2 regions of the Selenomonas sputigena ATCC 35185 genome follow, and region 2 is predicted to be linked to the other one. Evidence: predicted binding sites of a transcription regulator. Region 2 holds the regulator's gene; the other holds the start of a gene.

Region 1 (10,878 bases), 1.1 Mb from region 2:
AGTACATGTACTCCGCACCCTCGCGGTTCGTCCAGACGTTCTTGCACGTGATCGAGCAAGTATGGCAGCCGAGGCACTTATCAAGGTTCATGACCATAGCTATCTGCGCTTTAATCCTCAAGCCAATCGACCTCCTTCATCTTGCGCGCGACGACGTAGGTATCGCGCTGGTTGCCCGTCGGGCCGTAGTAATTGAATCCGTAGCTAAACTGCCCGTAGCCGCCGATCATGTGCGTGGGCTTCATCATGATGTGCGTCGGCGTATTGTGCGTGCCGCCGCGCGTACCCGAAATCTTCGAGCCGGGCACATTGATGTGGCGATCCTGCGCGTGGTGCATGAATACGACGCCGCGCGGCAGACGGGGCGAAGTCACGACGCGCGAGGCGACGACGCCGTTGCGGTTGTAAAGCTCGACCCAATCGTTGTCCTTGACGTCGATATCGGCAGCGTCCTTCTCGTTGAACCACACGGTCTGCCCGCCGCGGAACAGCGTCAGGAGCTGCTGGCTGTCGAAGTACATGCTGTGCGTGCTCCACTTGTTGTGCGGCGTCAGATAGCGCAGCGTGATCTCCTTGCCCTCGCCGAGCTTCTTCTCGATCGGGCGGTTCTCCAAGATCGGGCGGTACGTCGCCATCGCCTCGCCCCACTCCTGCATGAGCTCGTGATCGACGTAGAAGCACTGGCGTCCCGTCACCGTGCGGAAAGGCACGAGCTCCTCGACGTTCGTCGTGAACGGCGTATAGCGGCGATTGCGGTTGCTGCCCGTGAACGTCGGCGTCGTGATCGTCTGGCGCGGCTGCGCGACGACCTGATCGAACGTGAAGCGCTCGATCTCGCGATCCTTGGCAAGCCGCGTGAGATTCGTCAGACCCGTGCGCTTCTCCATCGACTGCCATGCGCGCACGGCGACGGAGCCTTTCGTCGTCGACGAAAGCCCCATGACGGCGTCGGCGGCCTGGCGCGCCTCGAAGATCGACGGCATACCGTAGGAGACGAAATCCTTGTTTTCAATAACGCCGTTGCGCTTTCGGATCTCCTCGTAGTCCTCTTTCGACTCCCACGAGAGTCCGTGTGCGCCCATGCCCTTCTCCACGTTGGGGCCGAGCGCGATCCACTTCTCATAAACCTTCGTATAGTCGCGCTCCACCTTGACGAGGTTCGGCATCGTCTTGCCCGGGATCGGCTCGCAGTCGCCCTTCTTCCAGTCGCGAATCCGACCCTCGGGCTGCGCCGTCTCGCCTTCCGTATCGTGCTGCAGAGGCACGGCGACGACATCCGTGTACGGCTTCATGCCCGCTTCCTTGGCGACGCGCGAGACGGCCTCGGCGAGCGTGCGGAAGATATCCCAGTCCGTGCGCGCCTCCCACAGGGGATCGACGGCAGCTTGGAACGGATGGACAAACGGATGCATGTCCGTCGAGGAGAGGTCGGTCTTCTCGTACCACGTCGCCGTCGGCAATACGACGTCGGAATAAAGCGCCGAGCCTGCCATGCGGAAATCGAGGTCGATGAGCAGGTCGAGCTTACCCTCGGCCGCGCCGCCGGGCTGACTGATCTCCTGCTCCTCGCGCCAACGTATCTCCGTCGGGCGCGTCGGGCACTTCTCCTCGGCGAAGAGACCGTTCTTCGTGCCGAGCAGATACTTGAGGAAGTATTCGTGCCCCTTCGACGACGAAGTGATGAGGTTCGCGCGCCAGATGAAGAGGTTGCGCGGGAAATTCTCGGGCGCGTCGGGATCTTCCGCCGAGAAGTTCAGCTCGCCCTTCTTGAGGCTTTCGGCGACGAACTTCTTCACGTCCTCGAAGTCCTCATGACCCGCTGCCTTCGCCTCGTCGATGATCTTCTGCCCGCTCTTGTTGAACGTCGGGTAGGATGGCAGCCAGCCGAGTCGCGCCGCGAGCACGTTGTAGTCGCCGGGGTGGCGGTAGCGCGGCTTACCCGTCGCCGCGACAATCTGCTCCGTGTCGATCTCGTCGCTCCGCCACTGATCCGTGCCGAAGTAGAAGAACGATGTGCTGTTCTGCAGGCGCGCCGCCGGCTGCCAGTCCGTCGCCGTCATGACGCGCGCCCAGCCCTCCGCCGGACGCAGCTTCTCCTGCCCGACGTAGTGCGCCCAGCCGCCGCCGTTCCTGCCTTCCGCACCGATGAAGAGCAGGAGGTTCAAGATCGTGCGGTAAATGATGTCGGCATTGTACCAGTGGTTGATGCCCGCGCCCATGATGACCATGGTTCTGCCGTCCGTCTTGATCGAGTTGTCCGCCATCTCACGCGCCGTATGAATGGCAAGCTCGGGCGAGACGCCCGTGTACTTTTCCTGCCAATGCGGCGTGTACGGCACATCATCCTCGTAGGACGACGCCGCCTCGCCGCCGAGGCCGCGATCGATCGCATAGTTCGCCATCGTCAGGTCGTAGACCGTCGTCACGAGGCGCTCGCCCGCCGCCGTCTTGATCTTCTTTACGGGCACCATGCGCTTTAAGAGCATTTCCTCGCGCTCCGTGCCGAAGTACGGCAGAGTGACTTCGACCGCGTCATCCTTGATGTCGAGGACGGAAAGACGCGCCTTGATCGCCTCGCCCGTGTCGCTGTCCTCCTCCTTGAGGTTCCACTTCGCCTGACGATCCCAGCGGTCGCCCATCGTGCCGTTCGGCACGACGAGCCTTTCCGTCATCTCATCCACGACGTAGAACTTGAAGTCGGCGTGCTTCTCGTCGGCGCGTCCCATGTCCTTCGCATTGAGGAAGCGTCCGGGCAGGAAGCTGCCGTCCTCCTTCTCATCGAGGAGCACGAGGAACGGGAAGTCCGTGAAGCGGCGCACATAGTCGACGAAGAACGGCACTTCCTTGTCGATGTAGTACTCCTTCAGGATGACGTGCCCCATCGCCATGGCAAGCGCGGCGTCGCTGCCCGTATGCAGACTGATCCACGTGTCGGCGACCGTCGTCGACTCCGCGTAGTCGGGCGCGACGGAGACAACCTTCGTGCCCTTGTAGCGCACCTCCGTCAAGAAATGTGCGTCGGGCGTGCGCGTCAGCGGCACGTTCGAGCCCCAGGTGATGATGTAGCCCGCATTGTACCAATCGCTCGACTCCGGCACGTCCGTCTGATCGCCCCAGACCTGCGGGCTTGCCGGCGGCAGATCGGCGTACCAGTCGTAGAAGGAAAGACCCGCGCCGCCCATGAGCTGCATGAAGCGAAGTCCTGCGGCATAGCTGAGCATAGACTTCGCGGGAATGACGGAAAAGCCGAAGTTGCGGTCCGGACCGTACTTTTCTACCGTGTAGAGAAGCGACGAGGCGATGAGCTCCGACACCTCGTCCCAATTCGAGCGTACGAAGCCGCCCATACCGCGCGCCGCCTTGTAGCGCTTCTTCTTCGCGGGATCGTCGGCGATGCTGCGCCATGCCTCAAGTGCCGTCTTATGATTCTTTCTCGCTTCACGCCAAAGCTCGGCGAGATCGCTCCTGAGATACGGGTACTTGATGCGCAGCGGGCTGTAGAGATACCACGAGAACGAAGCGCCGCGCGGACAGCCGCGAGGCTCGAAGTCCGGCATGTCGGGCGCGGTCTCCGGATAGTCGAGTGCCTGGTTCTCCCAAGCCACGAGGCCGTCCTTCACATAGATGTTCCAGCTGCACGAACCCGTACAGTTCACGCCGTGCGTCGAGCGCACCCGCTTGTCGAACGACCAGCGGTCGCGGTACATGTTCTCCCAGTCGCGCCCACCCTCATGAATCTGTTGGTGACCGCTCGCCGTCCGCTCCTTCGGGATAAGATAACGGAACTTCTGGAAAATGCTGCTCACTTCTCCATCTCCCTCCTGAGGAAATCTCATTTTCTTAAAGAACACGGAGCTTTTCATCCGCACTTCTCTAACTTCTCTAATCCGATTTATTATAGCAAAATTTTCTCGGATTTGTCTTGTAACAAATATCACAGATGAAAAATTTTCTATCGAATATGGGATATGCAGTGATAAATATTACTGCAAGTCGCTTTTCTTATGCTATACTAAGATGATATGGTATAATGATTTTCACCGAAGAAAGGAGTTTTTCCATGAAAAAAATCGCCCTTCTCCTCTCGTGCCTCGCCCTCTTCGTTCTCGCGGGCTGCGGCACAACGCCGAGCGCTTCGGACGCGAAGAAAGATTCCGTCGAGCTGCAGGTCTCCGCTGCCGCGAGCTTGACCGACGCGATGAATGAGCTGGCGATCGAGTACGCGAAGGAGCATCCTCAGACGAAGCTCGTCTTCAACTTCGGCAGCAGCGGCGCCCTGCAGCAGGCGATTGAGAACGGCGGCAGCGCCGACCTCTTCTTCTCGGCGGCGCAGAAGCAGATGGATGCGCTCGAAAAGGCGGGGCTTCTCGCCGACGGCACGCGCAAGAACCTCCTCGAAAACGAGGTCGTGCTCATCGTTCCCAAGGATGGCGGCAAGGCGATCACCTCCTTTGACGCGCTTGCGACGCCCGCAGCTTCGCGCATCGCTCTCGGCGAGCCGAAGGGCGTTCCCGTCGGCCAGTACACGGAGGAAATTCTCACGAAGCTCGGCATCCTCGACCAAGTGAAGGCCAAGGCGGTCTACGGCTCCGACGTGCGCCAAGTTCTCTCGTGGACGGAGACGGGCGACGCGGACTGCGGCGTCGTCTACGCGACGGACGCTGCCATTTCCGACAAGGTCAAGGTCGCAGCGAAAGCTCCGGCAGGCTCGCACAAGCCCGTCATCTATCCCGCTGCCATCTTGAAGGACACGAAGCACATGGACGAGGCGAAATCCTTCCTCGACTTCGTTTCCTCGGAAAAGGGCATGGCGATCCTTGAAAAGTACGGCTTCAAAGCCGCCGGAAAATAATGGAACTTGAAGTCAAGATCCGCAAGAAGCTGCGCGGCTTCGATCTTGCCGTGGAATTTTCCGTGCACGACGAGGTGCTCGCGCTGCTCGGCGCCTCGGGCTGCGGCAAGAGCATGACCTTGAAGTGCATCGCGGGCATCGAAAAGCCCGATGAAGGTCGCATCCTGCTCAACGGGCGCACGCTCTTCGACAGCGAAAAGGGCGTCAACCTCGCGCCGCAGAAGCGCCGCGTCGGCTACCTGTTCCAAGACTACGCCCTGTTTCCCAACATGACCGTCGCCGAGAACATCACGTTTTCGGCACGCGGCACGAAAGAAGAAAAGCGCAAGCTCCTCGAAAGGGAGCTTGCGCGCTTTTCGCTTGCAGGACTCGAAAACTCCTACCCCAAGGAACTTTCGGGCGGACAGAAACAGCGCACGGCGTTCGCGCGCATCCTCGCCTCCGATGCAGAGTTACTGCTGCTCGACGAGCCATTCTCCGCGCTCGACAGCTACCTCAAGTGGCAGTTGGAGCTGGAACTGCTGCACCTCTTCGACGACTACGGACGCGCCGCCGTCCTCGTCTCGCACGACCGCGGCGAAGCCTACCGCCTGGCCGACCGCATCGCCGTCTTAAGCGGCGGCGCCCTCGAATCGCTCGGCACGAAGCACGCGCTCTTCGAGCAGCCCGGCACGCTCGCGGCGACGCTCCTCACGGGCTGCAAGAATATCTCCCGCGCACGCCGCACGACAGAGCATGAGCTCTTCGCCGAGGACTGGCAGATCACGCTGCACTCTGCCGCCCCCGTGCCCGAGAATCTCCGCTACGTCGGCATCCGCGCCCACTTCTTTTCCCTGCGCGAAGAAGCGGCGGAAAACACGCCGCGCATGGAAGCTGTGCAGATCATCGAGGATGCTTTTTCCTACCTCGTCATGGCGAAGAAGGCGGATTCAGACGCCGCGCCCGTGCGTTGGGAGATTGAAAAAATCGCTTGGCAAGGGCTGGGGCAAAAAGAATTCTATCTGCATTTTCCCGCCGATCGGCTCATCTTGCTCGAACGATAGGAGGCGCACATGGAATTTTCTCCCTTTTGGATCACCTTGAAGACGGCGACGGTCGCCACCTTCATCTCCTTCTTCCTCGGCATCGCCCTCGCCTACGCCGTCCTCCATCTAAGGCGCTTCCAAGGCATTGCCGACGCCGTCATCACATTGCCCATGGTGCTGCCGCCGACCGTCGTCGGCTTCTTCCTGCTGCTCGTTTTCGGCAGAAAAAGCCCTCTAGGGCAAATGCTCCTCGACTTCGGCGTGCCTCTCGTCTTCACATGGAAGGCGACCGTCATCGCCGCCGTCGTCGTCTCGCTGCCCCTCATGTACCGCACGGCGCGCGGCGCCTTCGAGCAGCTCGACAAGAACATTGTCTATGCGGCACGCACACTCGGCATCTCCGAGTGGCGCATCTTCTGGCGCATCCTCGTGCCGAACGCCAAGCACGGCATCGTTGCGGGACTCGTGCTGACGTTCACGCGTGCGCTCGGCGAGTTCGGCGCGACGATCATGTTCGCAGGCAACGTCCCCGGCACGACGCAGACGATGTCCACAGCGATCTACGCCGCCGTACAGGCGAACGACTACGACCTCGCCTTCCAATGGGCGACGGCTCTCGTCCTCTTCTCCCTCGTCTTCGTCGCCGCCATGAACGCTTGGCTCGCGAAGAGCCGCAGCTAAAATACGGACGCAAAAAAAGCTTCCTGCTGCAGCGTCGCTGCAGCAGGAAGCTTTTCTATTTTAATTTGTTCGCGATGGATTTCGCGCCTTACATCATGCCCGGCATACCGCCGCCCATGCCCGGTGCGCCCATCGGCATCGGAGGCTCCTTCTCCGGCTTGTCCGCCACGAGCGTCTCCGTCGTCAGAACCATCGCCGCGATGCTCGCCGCGTTCTGCAGAGCGGAGCGCGTGACCTTCGCCGGGTCGACGATGCCCGCGCCGATCATGTCGACGTACTCGCCCGTCAGAGCGTTGAAGCCCGTGCCGTTCGCCGACTTCTTGACGTTCTCGACGACGACGGAACCTTCGAGACCCGCGTTGTTCGCAATCTGGCGAACCGGCTCCTCGATGGCGCGCTTCACGATGTTGATGCCCGTCTGCACGTCGCCCTCGGCGCTCAAAGCGTCAAGCGCAGGCAGGATGTCGACGAACGTCGTGCCGCCGCCGGCGACGATGCCCTCTTCGACCGCCGCACGCGTAGCGTTCAGAGCGTCCTCGATGCGCAGCTTCTTGTCCTTCATCTCGACCTCGGTCGCAGCGCCGATCTCGATGACGGCGACGCCGCCCGCGAGCTTTGCGAGGCGCTCCTGCAGCTTCTCCTTGTCGAAGTCCGAAGTCGTCTCCGCGACCTGCTTCTTGATCTGCTCGACGCGCGCGTCGATCGTAGCCTTATCGCCGGAGCCGTCGACGATCGTCGTCTCTTCCTTCGATGCGCGAACCTGACGCGCCTGACCGAGATCCTCGATCTCGACGCTGTCGAGCTTCCTGCCGACTTCCTCGGAGATGACCGTGCCGCCCGTCAAAATAGCGATGTCTTCGAGCATCGCCTTGCGGCGGTCGCCGAAGCCCGGAGCCTTGACGGCAAGAGCCTTGAACGTGCCGCGCAGCTTGTTGACGACGAGCGTCGCAAGCGCCTCACCGTCGAGATCCTCGGCGATGATCATCAGTTCCTTGCCCTGCTTTACGACCTTCTCAAGAATCGGCAGGATGTCGGCAATCGCCGAAATCTTGCGATCCGTGATGAGGATGTACGGATTGTCGAGAACGGCTTCCATCTTGTCCGTGTCCGTGACCATGTAGGGGGAGATGTAGCCGCGGTCGAACTGCATGCCCTCGACGACCGAGAGGTTCGTGTCCATGGACTTCGACTCCTCGACCGTGATGACGCCGTCCTTGCCGACCTTCTCCATCGCCTCTGCGATCAGCTCGCCGACTTCCTCGTCGCCCGAGGAAATCGCCGCGACCTGCGCGATCGCCGCCTTGCCCTCGACCTTCTTCGAGTTGCTCTTGATCTCATCGACGAGCTTCTTGACCGCCTGGTCGATGCCCTTCTTGAGGATCATCGGGTTCGCGCCCGCAGCGACGTTCCTCATGCCCTCGTGGATCATCGCCTGCGCGAGAAGCGTAGCCGTCGTCGTGCCGTCGCCCGCGATGTCGTTCGTCTTCGTCGCGACCTCCTTGACGAGCTGTGCGCCCATGTTCTCAAACGGATCTTCGAGCTCGATGTCTTTCGCAATCGTCACGCCGTCGTTCGTGATCGTCGGTGCGCCGAACTTCTTGTCGAGAACGACGTTGCGCCCCTTAGGCCCAAGCGTGACCTTTACGGCATTTGCCAAAGCGTCGACGCCCTTGCCGAGCGCACGGCGCGCTTCTTCATTGAACAAAACCTGCTTTGCCATGGTAAAACCTCCCAATATCTATCGAATCTATCGAATCTGCGCTCTCTCAGACAAATCTCAGAGCACCGCGAGGATGTCGCTCTCGCGAACGATCAGGTAGTTCTGCTCGTCAACCTTGACTTCAGAACCCGAGTACTTCGAGAAGATAACCTTGTCGCCCGTCTTGACTTCCATCTGCGCACGCGTGCCGTTGTCAAGCATCTTGCCCGTGCCGACTGCGACGACTTCGCCTTCCTGCGGCTTCTCCTTCGCCGTGTCCGGCAGCACGATGCCGCTCGCCGTCTTCATATCGCCTTCCGAAACCTTGATGACAACTCTGTCGCCCAATGGCCTGATCATGTTTATCTTCCTCCCAAATCAACGGAATCGCTGACGAATCAGCTCTTCCTAAATTCTTTTTGTTAGCACTCGCATTGCTTGAGTGCTAATCACAGTTCTTATATTACTCATTTTTCGACAAATAGTCAAGGACTTTTTTTGATTTTTTGACCTTTTAGAGAAAAATCTGTCACGAAGTGTGATAGAACGGCACGTTGTCAGTTCTCCAGACTCTTCTCATCGAGCAGAAAATCATAGACATTCATGAAGAGGACGCCCTGTTCATTATAATGCGGCGCCGGGCTGTCCTTCGTGATGATCATGCGCTTGAAAAAATCCCCCGTCAGCATCAGGGAGCGCTGCTCCTGCTCCATCTTCGCGGCATCCGGCAGCGCGTAGGCAGACTGGATGTAATAGCGCTTCGAGCCCTTATTGCAGACGAAGTCTATTTCGAGCTGCCTGCGGATGCTGCTTCCCTTATCATTCGTGCCGTACTGCTGGATGACGCCCACATCCACATTGAAACCTCGGATCTTCAGCTCGTTGAAGATGATGTTCTCCATGCTGTGCGTTTCCTCCAGCTGTCTGAAATTCAGTCGGGCATTTCGCAGCCCCATGTCCGTAAAATAGTATTTCACTGGAGTGTCCATGTATTTCTTTCCCTTTACGTCATAGCGCAGAGCACCGTCAATCAGAAACGAATCACACAGATAATCAATATATCGTTTGATCGTACTGTTGCTGATCTTCTTTCTCTTGACCGAGCGAAAGGTCGCCGACAGCTTTTCCGGGTTGGTCAGCGAGCCAATGGCAGAAGAGAGAATGTTCAAAAGCTCTTCCAGCTCCGCCTTGTTGCGTATCCTGTGCCTGCCGACAATATCGGAAATATAGGTTTCCTCAAAAAGTGCTTTCAGAAAAGCAATCTTCTGCTCTGCCGTCGTAAAATTCAGCAGCAACGGCAGACCGCCGTAGAGCATATATTCATTCCAGCCATCGTATTTGCTGCCAGAATAGACCGACATAAATTCTGCAAAGCTCAGCGGATACATGCGAACCTCATCGCCGCGCCCTCGGAATTCGGTAATCACGTCCTTCGACAGAAAGCGGGCGTTACTGCCGGTCACATACACATCTACATTTTCCATGCGAATCAAACTGTTAAGGACGGACTCAAATTCCCCCAGAAGCTGCACCTCATCGAGCAGTACATAATACAGCCCTTCGCCTGCGAGCTGTTCCTTCAAATACGGATACAGCACAACAGGATCGCAGAATCGCTTATTTTCAAACGTATCGAACGCGATCTCGACGATATGATTCGCGTCCGTTCCTTCCGAGAGCAAATGCTCCTTGAAGAGCTTGAACAAGAGATACGATTTCCCGCATCGTCGCATGCCAGTAACGACCTTGATCAGCCCGTTATGCTTCTTGCTGATCAGGGTATTCAGATAACGATCTCTTTTGATTTCCATTCCACAACCTCCTATTGAAGATTTTTGCGGTATGCCGCAAAAATCTTCAATATAATTATATCCCCGACAGCATTATTTTTCCAGTCAAACAAAAAGATTTTTGCGGCTGCCCGCAAAAATCTTTTTTAGGAAACTCATATAATAAACATAGATGCGTACTCAATCACATAAAAATGCTTTCTTCATCTCAGTTAATCCGTCGCCATGAAGCACTTCTTCCTTTACTTCATATCTCCAAAATCCTCCATTTTAATACTTATCCGTTTTTTTCCCGTTACAAGATTTACAAAGCATTTGACAATTATCAGGTTGCGTATGTCCGCCTTTACTCCAAGGCATGATATGATCTCCCTCCATTTCATCGAAATCAAAATGCTCTTTGCACACGGGGCATATTCCATCCTGCTTACTATATGCCGCCTGCTTATCCCGTTTATCAAATGCTCGTAGATTCAGCAAGCGTCCTGCAAATGGATCCGTATCTCTGCACAGTAAAAACTCATAGATACCCTTGCTTTTCTGTACATCCTCATCCTCATGCAAGCGTTTTGTCTCCGCTGCCATAACGGAAGAATTATATGTACGGCTATGGTACTTGTTATAAAGATGACACCAGTCCAATCCTTTCATATCCGGAAAATATTTTGGAAAAATCTTTTCCGCCCAATGGATGACATCCTGAAAATATTGCCACAACTTATTTGCATCCGCATCTGCTTTATGCTGTGCCATATATTCAGTAACCTCTTTAATTCCCTCGTACTCACAAATACCCTTAAGAACCTTTTCAAGAAGTTCCTGTCTGTTAGG
Region 2 (10,878 bases):
GGCATCAAGGATATCCTGCCCGATCCGGCTACGCTTTCCTACAGCCTCGCACTCGTCGAGGTCAGTCCGCAGAATCGCACTTTCCGCTATCTGGAAGAGGACTTTTACGATGCGCAGGGAAACATCCTTTGGTCGAAACGCACGCCCGGCTCGGAAAAGGAAATGAACTCGCAGCAGTATGATGAAACCTTTTATGCGGCAATCGTCGACAGCGTTTTCGGCATGGGCGAACTGGAGCGTCTGACGAGTTCGGATCGCTGGTATGAGCTTTGGAAAGAAAAGCGGTCGGACGGAGGCGAGGAGAGCGCCATGGCGGACACCTCGACGATGCGGCTCAAAGGGGAACTGCTCTTTTATTGGGAGTGGGTCACGAAAAAGGATGCCAAGGGAAATACGTTGGAGGTGCAGTTCCTCAAGCGCGCCTTGAACGTGCCGATGGGCACGGTAAGCACGAAGGATGGCAAGACTTGGACGCCGCAAGCGGGTTGGCAGGATCTGGAGGAGACGGATCTGACGTTTCACGGCATTCAGCAGGGCAGCAAGGAATATACGGGATTCCTGCGCCTGCGTACCTACACGGCGAAAAACCTCGCGTGGCTCTATCGCGCGAGCTTGGAGCCGAACGCCGAGCGGCGTCTCCAACGCGATGAGGAGTGAGGTGCGGGCATCACGCCGGGCATCTTTGTCATGGGGAGCGGCTCGCCCCGTAGGAAAGTCAACGAGTCGATGGACAAGGAAAGGAATTTTTGATGCAGAACAAATACATCCGCAATTTCTCGATTATCGCGCACATCGACCATGGCAAGTCGACGCTTGCCGACCGCCTCATTGAAAGCACGGGCACTTTGACCGAGCGCGAGATGGAGGCGCAGGTGCTCGACAACATGGAGCTTGAGCGCGAGCGCGGCATTACGATCAAGGCGCAGACCGTGCGCCTGCACTATCGCGGCAAGGACGGCGAGGTCTATGAACTCAATCTCATCGACACGCCGGGTCACGTCGATTTCACATACGAGGTGTCGAGAAGCCTTGCAGCCTGCGAGGGAGCGCTTCTCGTCGTCGATGCGGCGCAGGGCGTCGAAGCGCAGACGCTCGCGAACGTCTACATGGCGCTGGAGCACGATCTCGAAATCATCCCTGTCATCAACAAGATCGACTTGCCGAGCGCCGATCCCGAGCGCGTCAAAGAGGAGATCGAGGAGGCAATCGGCCTCGATGCGTCCGAGGCGATCCTGACTTCGGCGAAGACGGGCGTAGGCATCGAGGAGATCTTGGACGCCATCGTCGAGCGAATCCCGCCGCCGAAGGGCGAGGACAATGCGCCGCTTCGCGCTTTGATTTTCGACTCGTACTTTGACTCGTACAAGGGCGCGATCGCGCATGTGCGCCTGATGGAAGGCCATATCAAGAAGGGTATGGAGCTGAAGATGATGGCGACGGGCAAGACATTCGAGGTGACCGACGTCGGCTGTTTCCGTCCCGCGCCTGCAGAACTCGGCGAGCTTACGGCGGGAGAAGTCGGCTTCGTCGCGGGAAGTTTGAAGAACGTGCGCGACGTGCTTGTCGGCGATACCGTGACGAGCGCGAAAAATCCTGCGCCTGAACCGCTGCCCGGATATCGCGGCGTGACGCCGATGGTCTACTGCGGACTTTATCCTGTGGACAGCGCCGACTACGACAATTTGAAGGATGCGCTCGAAAAGCTGCAGCTCAATGATGCGGCGCTGATCTTCGAGCCAGAGACATCGATCGCGCTTGGCTTCGGCTATCGCTGCGGCTTCTTGGGACTTCTGCACATGGACGTCATCCAGGAGCGGCTGGAGCGCGAATACGGCATGAAGCTCATCACGACGGCGCCCTCCGTCATCTACCACGTCCACAAGACGAACGGGACGATGCTCAAGGTCGACAATCCGTCGAAGCTTCCGCCGCCGACGGAGATCGATTTCATCGAGGAGCCATTCGTCAAGGCGACGGTCATCGTGCCGAAAGATTATGTCGGCCCCGTCATGGAAGTCTCGCAGGAAAAGCGCGGCACGTTCGAGAGCATGGACTACCTCGATACGAACCGCGTCATGATCATCTACCACATTCCTTTGAGCGAGATCATCTACGACTACTTCGACCGCTTGAAATCGACGACGCGCGGCTATGCCTCCCTCGACTACGAGCTTGCCGACTATCGCCAGTCGCGCCTCGTGAAACTCGACATCCTCTTGAACGGCGATCCCGTCGATGCATTGTCGACCATCGTCCACGCCGACCGCGCCGCGACGCGCGGCCGTCAGCTCGCGCAGAAGCTCAAGGAGATCATTCCGCAGCAGATGTTCGAGATTCCGATCCAGGCGGCTGTCGGCAATAAGATCATCGCGCGAGAGAACGTGCGTGCCATGCGAAAAGACGTGCTCGCCAAGTGCTACGGCGGTGACATATCGAGAAAGCGCAAGCTTCTCGAAAAGCAGAAGGAAGGAAAGAAGCGCATGAAGGCGGTCGGCAGCGTCGAAGTGCCGCAGGAAGCCTTCATGGCGATATTGAAGATCGACTGATTCCCGCGAGGTCCTGGGCTTCCTTTTATTGTAGGAATTGCCGAGCGAAGGGGAAAGCGAGAAGTTGAAAGGAAAAGAGGCGGCAGAATGGGCGATTTCGGCGTGTATGTCCATATTCCCTTCTGCCGCCGCAAGTGCTTTTATTGCGACTTCCCTTCTTATGCAGGAGAAGAGCGATGGATGAGCCGCTACCGAGAAGCCCTGTGTCGCGAGATTGCGGCGCAGGGCTGTCGCTGTCTGCAGGAAGGAGCAGTGCGCACCGTCTACATCGGCGGCGGCACGCCGACGGCGCTTGCGGCAGACGACCTTCTCGCTGTCATCTGCTCCGTGCGCGAGAGTTTTCATCTGACGGGCGCGGAGGAGTTCACGGTCGAGGCGAATCCCGGCACGGTCGACGCAAAGCTTCTCGAGCGATTGCGCGAAGCAGGCGTCAATCGTCTGAGCTTCGGTGTGCAGTCGTTTTCTGATGCGCTGCTCGCTGCTATCGGGCGCATTCATACGGCACGGGAGGCGGAGGATGCCGTGCGCATGGCGCAGAAGGCAGGCTTTCGCGTGAGCCTTGACCTCATGTACGGTCTGCCCGGGCAGACGCTTTCTGATCTCAAGGACAGTGTGGCGCGAGCCGCTGCGCTCGGCATTGGTCACATTTCCGTCTACGGGCTTGCCGTCGAGGACGGCACGCCGTTCGCCCGCATGGAAGAGGCGGGGCGGCTTCATCTGCCGACGGATGACAAGTGCGGCGATATGTACGACTATATCACGGCAGAACTGCCACGCTTGGGTTATCGCCGCTACGAAATCTCGAACTATGCGAGGGCGGGCGAAGAGAGCCGCCACAACCTCGCCTATTGGCAGGACGTGTCCTACATCGGTCTCGGCGCAGCGGCGCATTCGTATTGGCACGGACAGCGCACGGAGAACGAGCAGGATCTTTGCCGCTACATCGCGTGCATCGAAGGCGAAGGAGGCCTGTCGCTTGCAAGGGAAGAAGAGCCTTGCTCGCGAGAAAGTCATATCGAAGAATTCGCCTTCCTCGCGCTTCGCACGGCGGACGGCATTGACAAGAAGCGCTTTCGCGGCACTTTCGCCTCGGATGTGCACGAGGTCTATGGCGAAGTGATCGCGCGCTTGCAGGCGGCGGGGCTTGTTGAAGAAACGGCGGTGAGCATACGTCTGACAGAGCAGGGCATGAAGTTTGGCAACCGCGTCTTTGAAGCATTCTTGTTGGAGAGAGATGAAGCGTAGCCGCCGCAAGTGGCTTTGCCGGCAAACGTTAAGCTTTCCGCTTATATGTACGATAAATGGGGGAAGAAAGGAGCGATTTCGATGGATATGAGCATAGCGGCGATGTCGGTCGATATGAGCCAGGCACGCTTCTCGCAGCAGTTCGGCATCTCCGTCATGAAAATGGCGATGGATACGACGGAAGAAGCTGTGGGCGAGATGTTGGAAAGCCTCGACCCTGCGGTCGGCAACAATATTGATATCGCGGTATGAAAACGAAGGCTGTCGCACATTTTGTGCGACAGCCCCTTTTTTGCTGGATTTATTTGAGCGGTTTCAGATTGGATAGCGCAACCTTATCGTAGGCGCCGTTCTTCTTGTCTTCTGGATGCGGTTCCAAGCCGATGATGGTGATATCCTTTTGCTCTGGACCATATACCCAATACATGCGCATGGCACGGCTGCTTCGATTCTCCAAGTAAGATTGCCAAACCTTTCGTCCGTATCGCCTGCTCAGGTCAGGGATTTCGTGCGTGTTAAGACTGGGATAAAACGGATTGCAGGAAAGGATATTTAAGGCTTTGCTCCATTTTTTGTAGAGATTGGCATCCGTTTTGGAAATGTTGCCGTCAATCTTGGCTTGGTACAGACGATTCCAAAGAGCAAGCATTTCAGGGACGCCCATGCGAATGGAAAATGCCATGCTCAGACTCCCGATATATCAATCGGTGCAGAAACATTTCCTGCATCGAGATTGCGAATGGACTCATCCATCATTTGCAAGGTTCTCTTCGATATATTGTCCGGCAATACCAATTCGCGCGGCTCAAGCAGGATGACGCCGTTGTCATATTCTCGGACTTCATAATATTCATATTTTGCACCGCGCAGTGTCAAGCGTTTTTTTGCATCTAAATGGGCATGATATCGACCTTGTACTGCAGTTGACATGGACATGACCTCCGTTTCACTTTGTGGGATTTCCCACCTTGGTACAATCATTATAGATCGAATCGCAAACTTCTGCAAGAGAAAGAAGCGCAAATTACACGCACAAACGTCCACTTTGTGGACATTGTGCGCCGCCCTTAATGAAAGTTACCCAATCAGTCAGCGCCCTTTGGGCTTGACTTCTTGGACTTTCATAGTAAACTTCCAGGACATATGTTCAGCCGTCGCGCAAAACGGCATGATTGTTTTTGCGTCCGTTTCCTGCAATGGCACCATCAGCGAGGCACGCTGTACATATGTCCTCACGCCTTACAGAAACCTAGCCAATCGGTCTGCGCCCTTTGGGCTTGACCTCTAGGGGTTTCATGGTAAAACTTTTTTGCGAAAGACAAAAAAGATGTTGACTTTTTGACTTTTATCGTGTATATTCTAGTCATGGGTTAGCACTCAAGGCGATTGAGTGCTAACAGCGCGAGCTGCACGCACAAACGTCCAATTTGTGGACAAAAGTGCGTCGCCCTTAATGAAAGTCACCCAATCAGTCTGCGCCCTTCGGGCTTGACTTCTTGGACTTTCATAGTAGACCTTATCAGAGGGGGTGTGACAATGCTTGATGAAAGGAAGCGGCGCATCCTGCAGGCGGTAGTCGATGACTACATCTCGTCGGCGGAGCCTGTCGGCTCGCGCACTGTGGCGCGGCGTCATGATTTCGGCGTCAGTTCGGCGACGATACGCAACGAGATGGCGGATCTTGAGGATATGGGATACTTGGAGCATTTGCACACGTCCTCTGGGCGCATCCCTTCGTCGAAAGGGTATCGCCTCTATGTGGACGATCTGCTCTCGCCCGCGCCGATTGACGAGCGCGAGAGGGCGTTGATCGACCACTGGTATCGAAAGCGCGTCAAGCGCGTCGAGAGCGTCTTTCAGGAGACGGCGAAGATCATTTCGCGACTGACGAAGAATCTCGCGCTCGTCCTTGCGCCGCAGCTGGATGAAGCGGCTTTTCGCACGTTGCAGTTCGTGCCGCTGGGCGAAGGGCGCGTCATCGCCGTCTTGATGACGGACGCGGGCTTCGTGGAGAACCGCGTCGTCAAGATGCCGAAGGGCGCGAGCTTCGAGGATTTCCAACGCATGGCTGAGGTCATCAACCGATGTCTGTCGGGCGAGAAGCTTTCCTCCATCGGCACGGCCGCTTTGAAGCGCATACGCGCCGAGGTCATGGACGAGTCGCTTTATCAGGCGGCAATGGAACTGATCTACGAAGCTCTCGACGAGGAGCGCAAGGAGCAGCGGCTCTATCTCGGCGGCACGACAGAAATGCTTGCGCAGCCGGAGTTTCGCGATGTGACGCGCGTGCGTGCGCTCCTCTCACTGCTCGAAGAAGAGAAATTCGTCAAAGACGTTCTGCAGAAGAAATCGCAGGAGGGGCTCGTCGTCACGATCGGCCGTGAAAATGAGTACAGCGGCATCGAGGATTGCAGCATCATTCGCGCGACGTACCACTTGGATGGCGAGTGCTTGGGCACGATCGCCGTCTTAGGGCCGACGCGCATGGAGTACGGCAAGGCGATGGCGCTCTTGGGATATCTGAACCGCCATATCGCTGCGCTCGTGCAGCCTTTCCGCTGGTAGCGGCATAGCATGAAATACGAGGTGAAGGGAATGCCATCATTCATGAAGGATGAGTTGAAGAAGAAGGACGAGGAAAAGCTCGAGGAGATGAAGCGCGAGATCGACGAGGTGGAGGCCGCAGACGCTGCGGAAGATGCAGCGGATGATGTCCGCGCGGAGACCTCCGAAGGAAGCCGTGAAGGTACCGAGGAGGCAGAAAATGGCGCGGACGATCCTGTGAAGCGTGCGGAAAAGCTTGAAGCCGATCTGGCAGAAAAGGACGCACAGATGCTGCGACTGCGCGCGGACTTCGACAACTTCCGTCGTCGTTCGGCGAAGGAGCGCGAAGAGCTTACCGCCGTCGTCACGCAAGGCATTCTCACGGATATGCTGCCGCTCCTCGACAACTTCGAGCGTGCACTTTCCGCCGAAGGTTCTGACCTCGACAGCTTCCGCGCAGGCGTTTCCATGATCTACAAGCAGATGCAGGAAGCGCTCGCGAAGAACGGCTTGGAAGTCATTGATACGAAGGACAAGAAGTTCGACCCGAACTTCCATCAGGCGGTCATGCGCGTGCAGGATCCCGAGAAGGAGGACGATACGATCGAGCAGGAACTGCAGAAGGGCTACATGGCAAAGGGGCGCGTCATACGCCCGAGCATGGTGCAGGTCGTTTCAAATTAAGTCAATGAGTCAATAAGTCAAATAGAGGAAACTCTTTTTATAGATATAAACATGTAGGAGGAATTCATCATGGCAAAAGCAATCGGCATCGATTTAGGTACCACGAACTCTGTCGTCTCCGTCATGGAGGGCGGCAAACCCGTCGTCATTACGAACCCGGAGGGCAGCCGGCTGACGCCGTCTGTCGTTGGCTTCACGAAGACGGGCGAGCGTCTCGTTGGTCAGCTCGCCAAGCGTCAGGCGGTATCGAACCCTGACCGCACGATCGCGTCGATCAAGCGTCACATGGGCGAAAAAGACTACAAGGTTTCGATTGACGGCAAGGACTACACGCCGCCTGAGATTTCGGCGATGGTTCTGCAGAAGCTCAAGGCGGACGCGGAGGCCTATCTTGGCGAGACGGTGACGCAGGCGGTCATCACGGTGCCGGCGTACTTCAACGACAGCCAGCGCCAGGCGACGAAGGACGCGGGCAAGATCGCGGGCCTCGACGTCCTGCGCATCGTCAACGAGCCGACGGCGGCGTCGCTGGCGTACGGCGTCGACAAGGGCGGCGAGCATACGGTTCTCGTCTTTGACTTGGGCGGCGGTACGTTCGATGTCTCGATCCTCGAACTCAGCGAGGGTATGGTCGAGGTCAAGGCGACGAGCGGCGACACGCACTTGGGCGGCGACGACTTCGACCACGCCGTCATGAACTGGATGGTCGAGGAGTTCAAGAAGGAGAACGGCATCGACCTCTCCGCTGACAAGATGAGCGCACAGCGCCTTCTGGAAGCGGCAGAAAAGGCGAAGATCGAGCTTTCGAGCATGATGGAGACGCCGATCAATCTGCCGTTCATCACGGCGGACGCCACGGGGCCGAAGCATCTTGACTTGAAGCTCACGCGTGCCAAGTTTGATGAGCTTACGCACGATCTCGTCGAGCGCACGATGGGTCCGACGCGTCAGGCGATGTCGGATGCGGGTCTTTCGGCATCGGACATCGACAAGGTTCTTCTCGTCGGCGGTTCGTCGCGCATCCCTGCCGTGCAGGAAGCCATCAAGGGCTACTTCGGCAAGGAGCCGGATCGCAGCGTGAACCCGGACGAGTGCGTTTCCATCGGTGCGGCGATTCAGGCCGGCATCATTGTCGGCGAGGTCAAAGACATGCTGCTCCTCGACGTCACGCCGCTTTCTCTGGGTATTGAGACCTTGGGCGGCGTTTCGACGAAGCTCATCGAGCGCAACACGACGATTCCTGTCCGCAAGAGCCAGGTCTTCTCGACGGCAGCGGACAATCAGCCGTCGGTTGACATCCATGTCCTGCAGGGCGAGCGTGAGATGGCAGCGGGCAACAAGACGCTCGGCCGCTTCGAGCTTTCCGATATCCCGCCGGCACCGCGCGGCGTTCCCCGCATCGAGGTTGCCTTCGACATCGACGCGAACGGCATCGTGCATGTCTCCGCGAAGGATCTCGGCACGGGCAAGGAGCAGAAGATCACGATTCAGTCCGACAGCGGCATGAGCAAGGATGACATCGACCGCATGGTCAAGGAAGCTCAGGCGCATGAGGCCGAGGACAAGAAGCAGAAGGAGACCGTGGAGGTCAGAAACCGTGCCGATTCGGCTGTCTATCAGGCGGAGAAGGCGATCAAGGATCTCGGCGACAAGGTCGACAAGGCGAAGGCGGACGAAGTGCAGGCGGCGGCCGACAAGGTCAAGGAAGCTCTGAAGGGCACGGACACGGACGCCATCAAGAAGGCGACGGAAGAGCTGGAAAAGCCGCTCTATGAGATGAGCGCGGCGGCGTACCAGCAGGCGGGCGGCCCCGAGGCTGCAGCAGGCGCGGGCGCAGCTCCCGGTGCAGGTGCAACGGATGCAGGTGCGAAGAGCGAGGACGACAACGTCGTCGATGCCGAGTACACGGAAGTCAAGGACGACAAGAAATAAGCGCAAGAAGTGACGGAGAGTGTGGAGCGTGGAGTTCATGCTCCGCACTCTTTTGACGATAAAGGACAGGCGCACTGGGCGCTGTGAGGTGTTTATTGTGAGCGAGAAACGCGATTACTATGAGGTGCTCGGCCTCTCCAAAGGCGCTTCGGATGCGGACATCAAGAAGGCGTTCAAGAAGATGGCGCGCAAGTACCATCCCGATTTGAACCGCGACAATCCGAAGGAAGCTGCCGAGAAGTTCAAGGAGGTCAACGAGGCTTATCAAGTCCTCTCCGATCCGCAGAAGAAATCGACGTACGATCAGTTTGGCCACGCGGCGTTTGACGGTGCGGGTGGCGGTGCAGGAGGCGCAGGGGGCTTCGGCGGTTTCGGCGGCGGCTTCGGCGGCTTTGGCGGCGGCATGGGCGGCTTCGGCATGGACGACATCATGGACGCCTTCTTCGGCGGCGGTCGTCGTCGTGGGCCGAAAGGCCCTGAGCCGGGCAACGACCTGCGCTATGACTTGGAGATCACCTTTGAAGAAGCGGCATTCGGCAAGGAGGTCGAACTGACGGTTCCGCGCACGGAGAATTGTGATGCGTGTCACGGCACGGGCGCAGCCGAGGGCACGAAGCCCGAGACGTGTCCCGACTGCCACGGCACGGGGCAAGTGCAGAAGGCGCAGCGCACGCCGCTCGGCAACTTCATGACCTCACGTCCGTGCAGCCGCTGCGGCGGCACGGGGCAGGTCGTCAAGAATCCGTGCAAGAAGTGCGGCGGTACAGGACACACGCGCGTCAGCCGCAAGATCGAGGTCAAGATCCCTGCGGGCATCGACGAGGGGCAGCGCGTGCGCATCTCGGGCGGCGGCGAAGCGGGGCAGCGCGGCGGTCCGAACGGCGATCTCTACGTCTATATCTATGTGAAGCATCACAAGCTGTTCAAGAGGAGCGGCGCGGACGTCATCAGCGAGGTGCCGATCTCCTTTGTGCAGGCGGCGCTCGGCGACACGATCGAGGTGCCGACCATCGACGGCAAGGCGGAGCTGAAGATTCCCGCGGGCATCCAATCGGGCACGGTTCTCCGCATGCGCGGCAAGGGCATCCCGCATCTAAGAGGTACGGGGCGCGGCGATCAGCATGTGCGCGTCAAGGTCTTGACGCCGCAGAAGCTTACGAGCAAGCAGAAGGACGCACTGAAGGCATTCGGCGACCTCTGCGGCGAAAGCGTCAATCCCGAGCAGAAGACGTTCAAGGATACGCTGAAGAGTTTCTTCAAGTGAATATTCGGCGCGAAGTGATTTGCGCGAAAAGGCATAGGAAAGGGGAGCTGCTCCGGCAGCTCCCCTTTGTGCTTGCAATATTGGCTTCTTGTTCAAACGTTATATGCACGTTGCCTTTGCTTTTGCGATGCGTCCGCTATTTCTTTCGCGCGGCCGGATCGCTCAATCCCTCGATTGCGCCGCCTGCGATCGCCCATAGGTAGAGGCTGGCGGTACTTGCGTAGGGAGAGTAGCGCTTCTTGTAGCGCTCGAATCTCCTGCGGGCGATTTCCTTGTGCCGGTAGAGCATCCGCAGGCCGCGCTGTATGCCGAGGTCGCCGAAGCTTAAGACGTCGGGACGCCGTAGCGTGAAGATCAGCAGCATTTCCGCCGTCCAGTCGCCGATGCCTTTGAGTGAGGAGAGGGTGCAGATGACCTCGTCATCGCTCATCGCATATAAGGCGGCGATATTGAAATCGCGGCTCGCGACCTTCTCGGCAAAGTCCATGATGTAGTCGACCTTGCGAAAACTCGTGCCGACGGCCTGCAGTTCCTCGCGTCCGAGGGAAAGCAGATGCGTCGCATCCACCGTGCCGACCTTCTCGCAGAGCCTTGCCCAGATGGCTTCCTGTGCCTTCGTCGAGATCTGTTGCCCGATGATGTGATGCACGACGGCGGAAAACA

Evidence for each region. Region 2 encodes HrcA, which represses chaperone genes, less so after heat shock. Its sites were predicted from a motif close to TGTTAGCACTCNNNNNNNNNGAGTGCTAACA; they were not measured.
Region 1: the regulator HrcA is predicted to act here: its motif matches at 8,678-8,708, upstream of groES (co-chaperone GroES).

The regions. Positions count from the first base shown of each region.
Region 1 is NC_015437.1:792,500-803,377, reverse strand. It holds gene narH (nitrate reductase subunit beta) at 1-121, opposite strand, end outside; gene SELSP_RS03530 (nitrate reductase subunit alpha) at 111-3,806, opposite strand; gene modA (molybdate ABC transporter substrate-binding protein) at 4,061-4,852, shown strand; gene SELSP_RS03520 (sulfate/molybdate ABC transporter ATP-binding protein) at 4,852-5,895, shown strand; gene modB (molybdate ABC transporter permease subunit) at 5,905-6,558, shown strand; gene groL (chaperonin GroEL) at 6,647-8,278, opposite strand; gene groES (co-chaperone GroES) at 8,336-8,617, opposite strand; gene SELSP_RS03500 (ATP-binding protein) at 8,815-10,068, opposite strand; gene SELSP_RS03495 (HNH endonuclease family protein) at 10,318-10,878, opposite strand, start outside.
Region 2 is NC_015437.1:1,923,701-1,934,578, reverse strand. It holds gene SELSP_RS08925 (hypothetical protein) at 1-657, shown strand, start outside; gene lepA (translation elongation factor 4) at 750-2,546, shown strand; gene hemW (radical SAM family heme chaperone HemW) at 2,634-3,791, shown strand; gene SELSP_RS08910 (YjfB family protein) at 3,873-4,043, shown strand; gene SELSP_RS08905 (hypothetical protein) at 4,093-4,473, opposite strand; gene SELSP_RS08900 (hypothetical protein) at 4,476-4,721, opposite strand; gene hrcA (heat-inducible transcriptional repressor HrcA) at 5,328-6,356, shown strand; gene grpE (nucleotide exchange factor GrpE) at 6,387-7,019, shown strand; gene dnaK (molecular chaperone DnaK) at 7,089-8,951, shown strand; gene dnaJ (molecular chaperone DnaJ) at 9,049-10,215, shown strand; gene SELSP_RS08875 (DNA-3-methyladenine glycosylase family protein) at 10,352-10,878, opposite strand, start outside.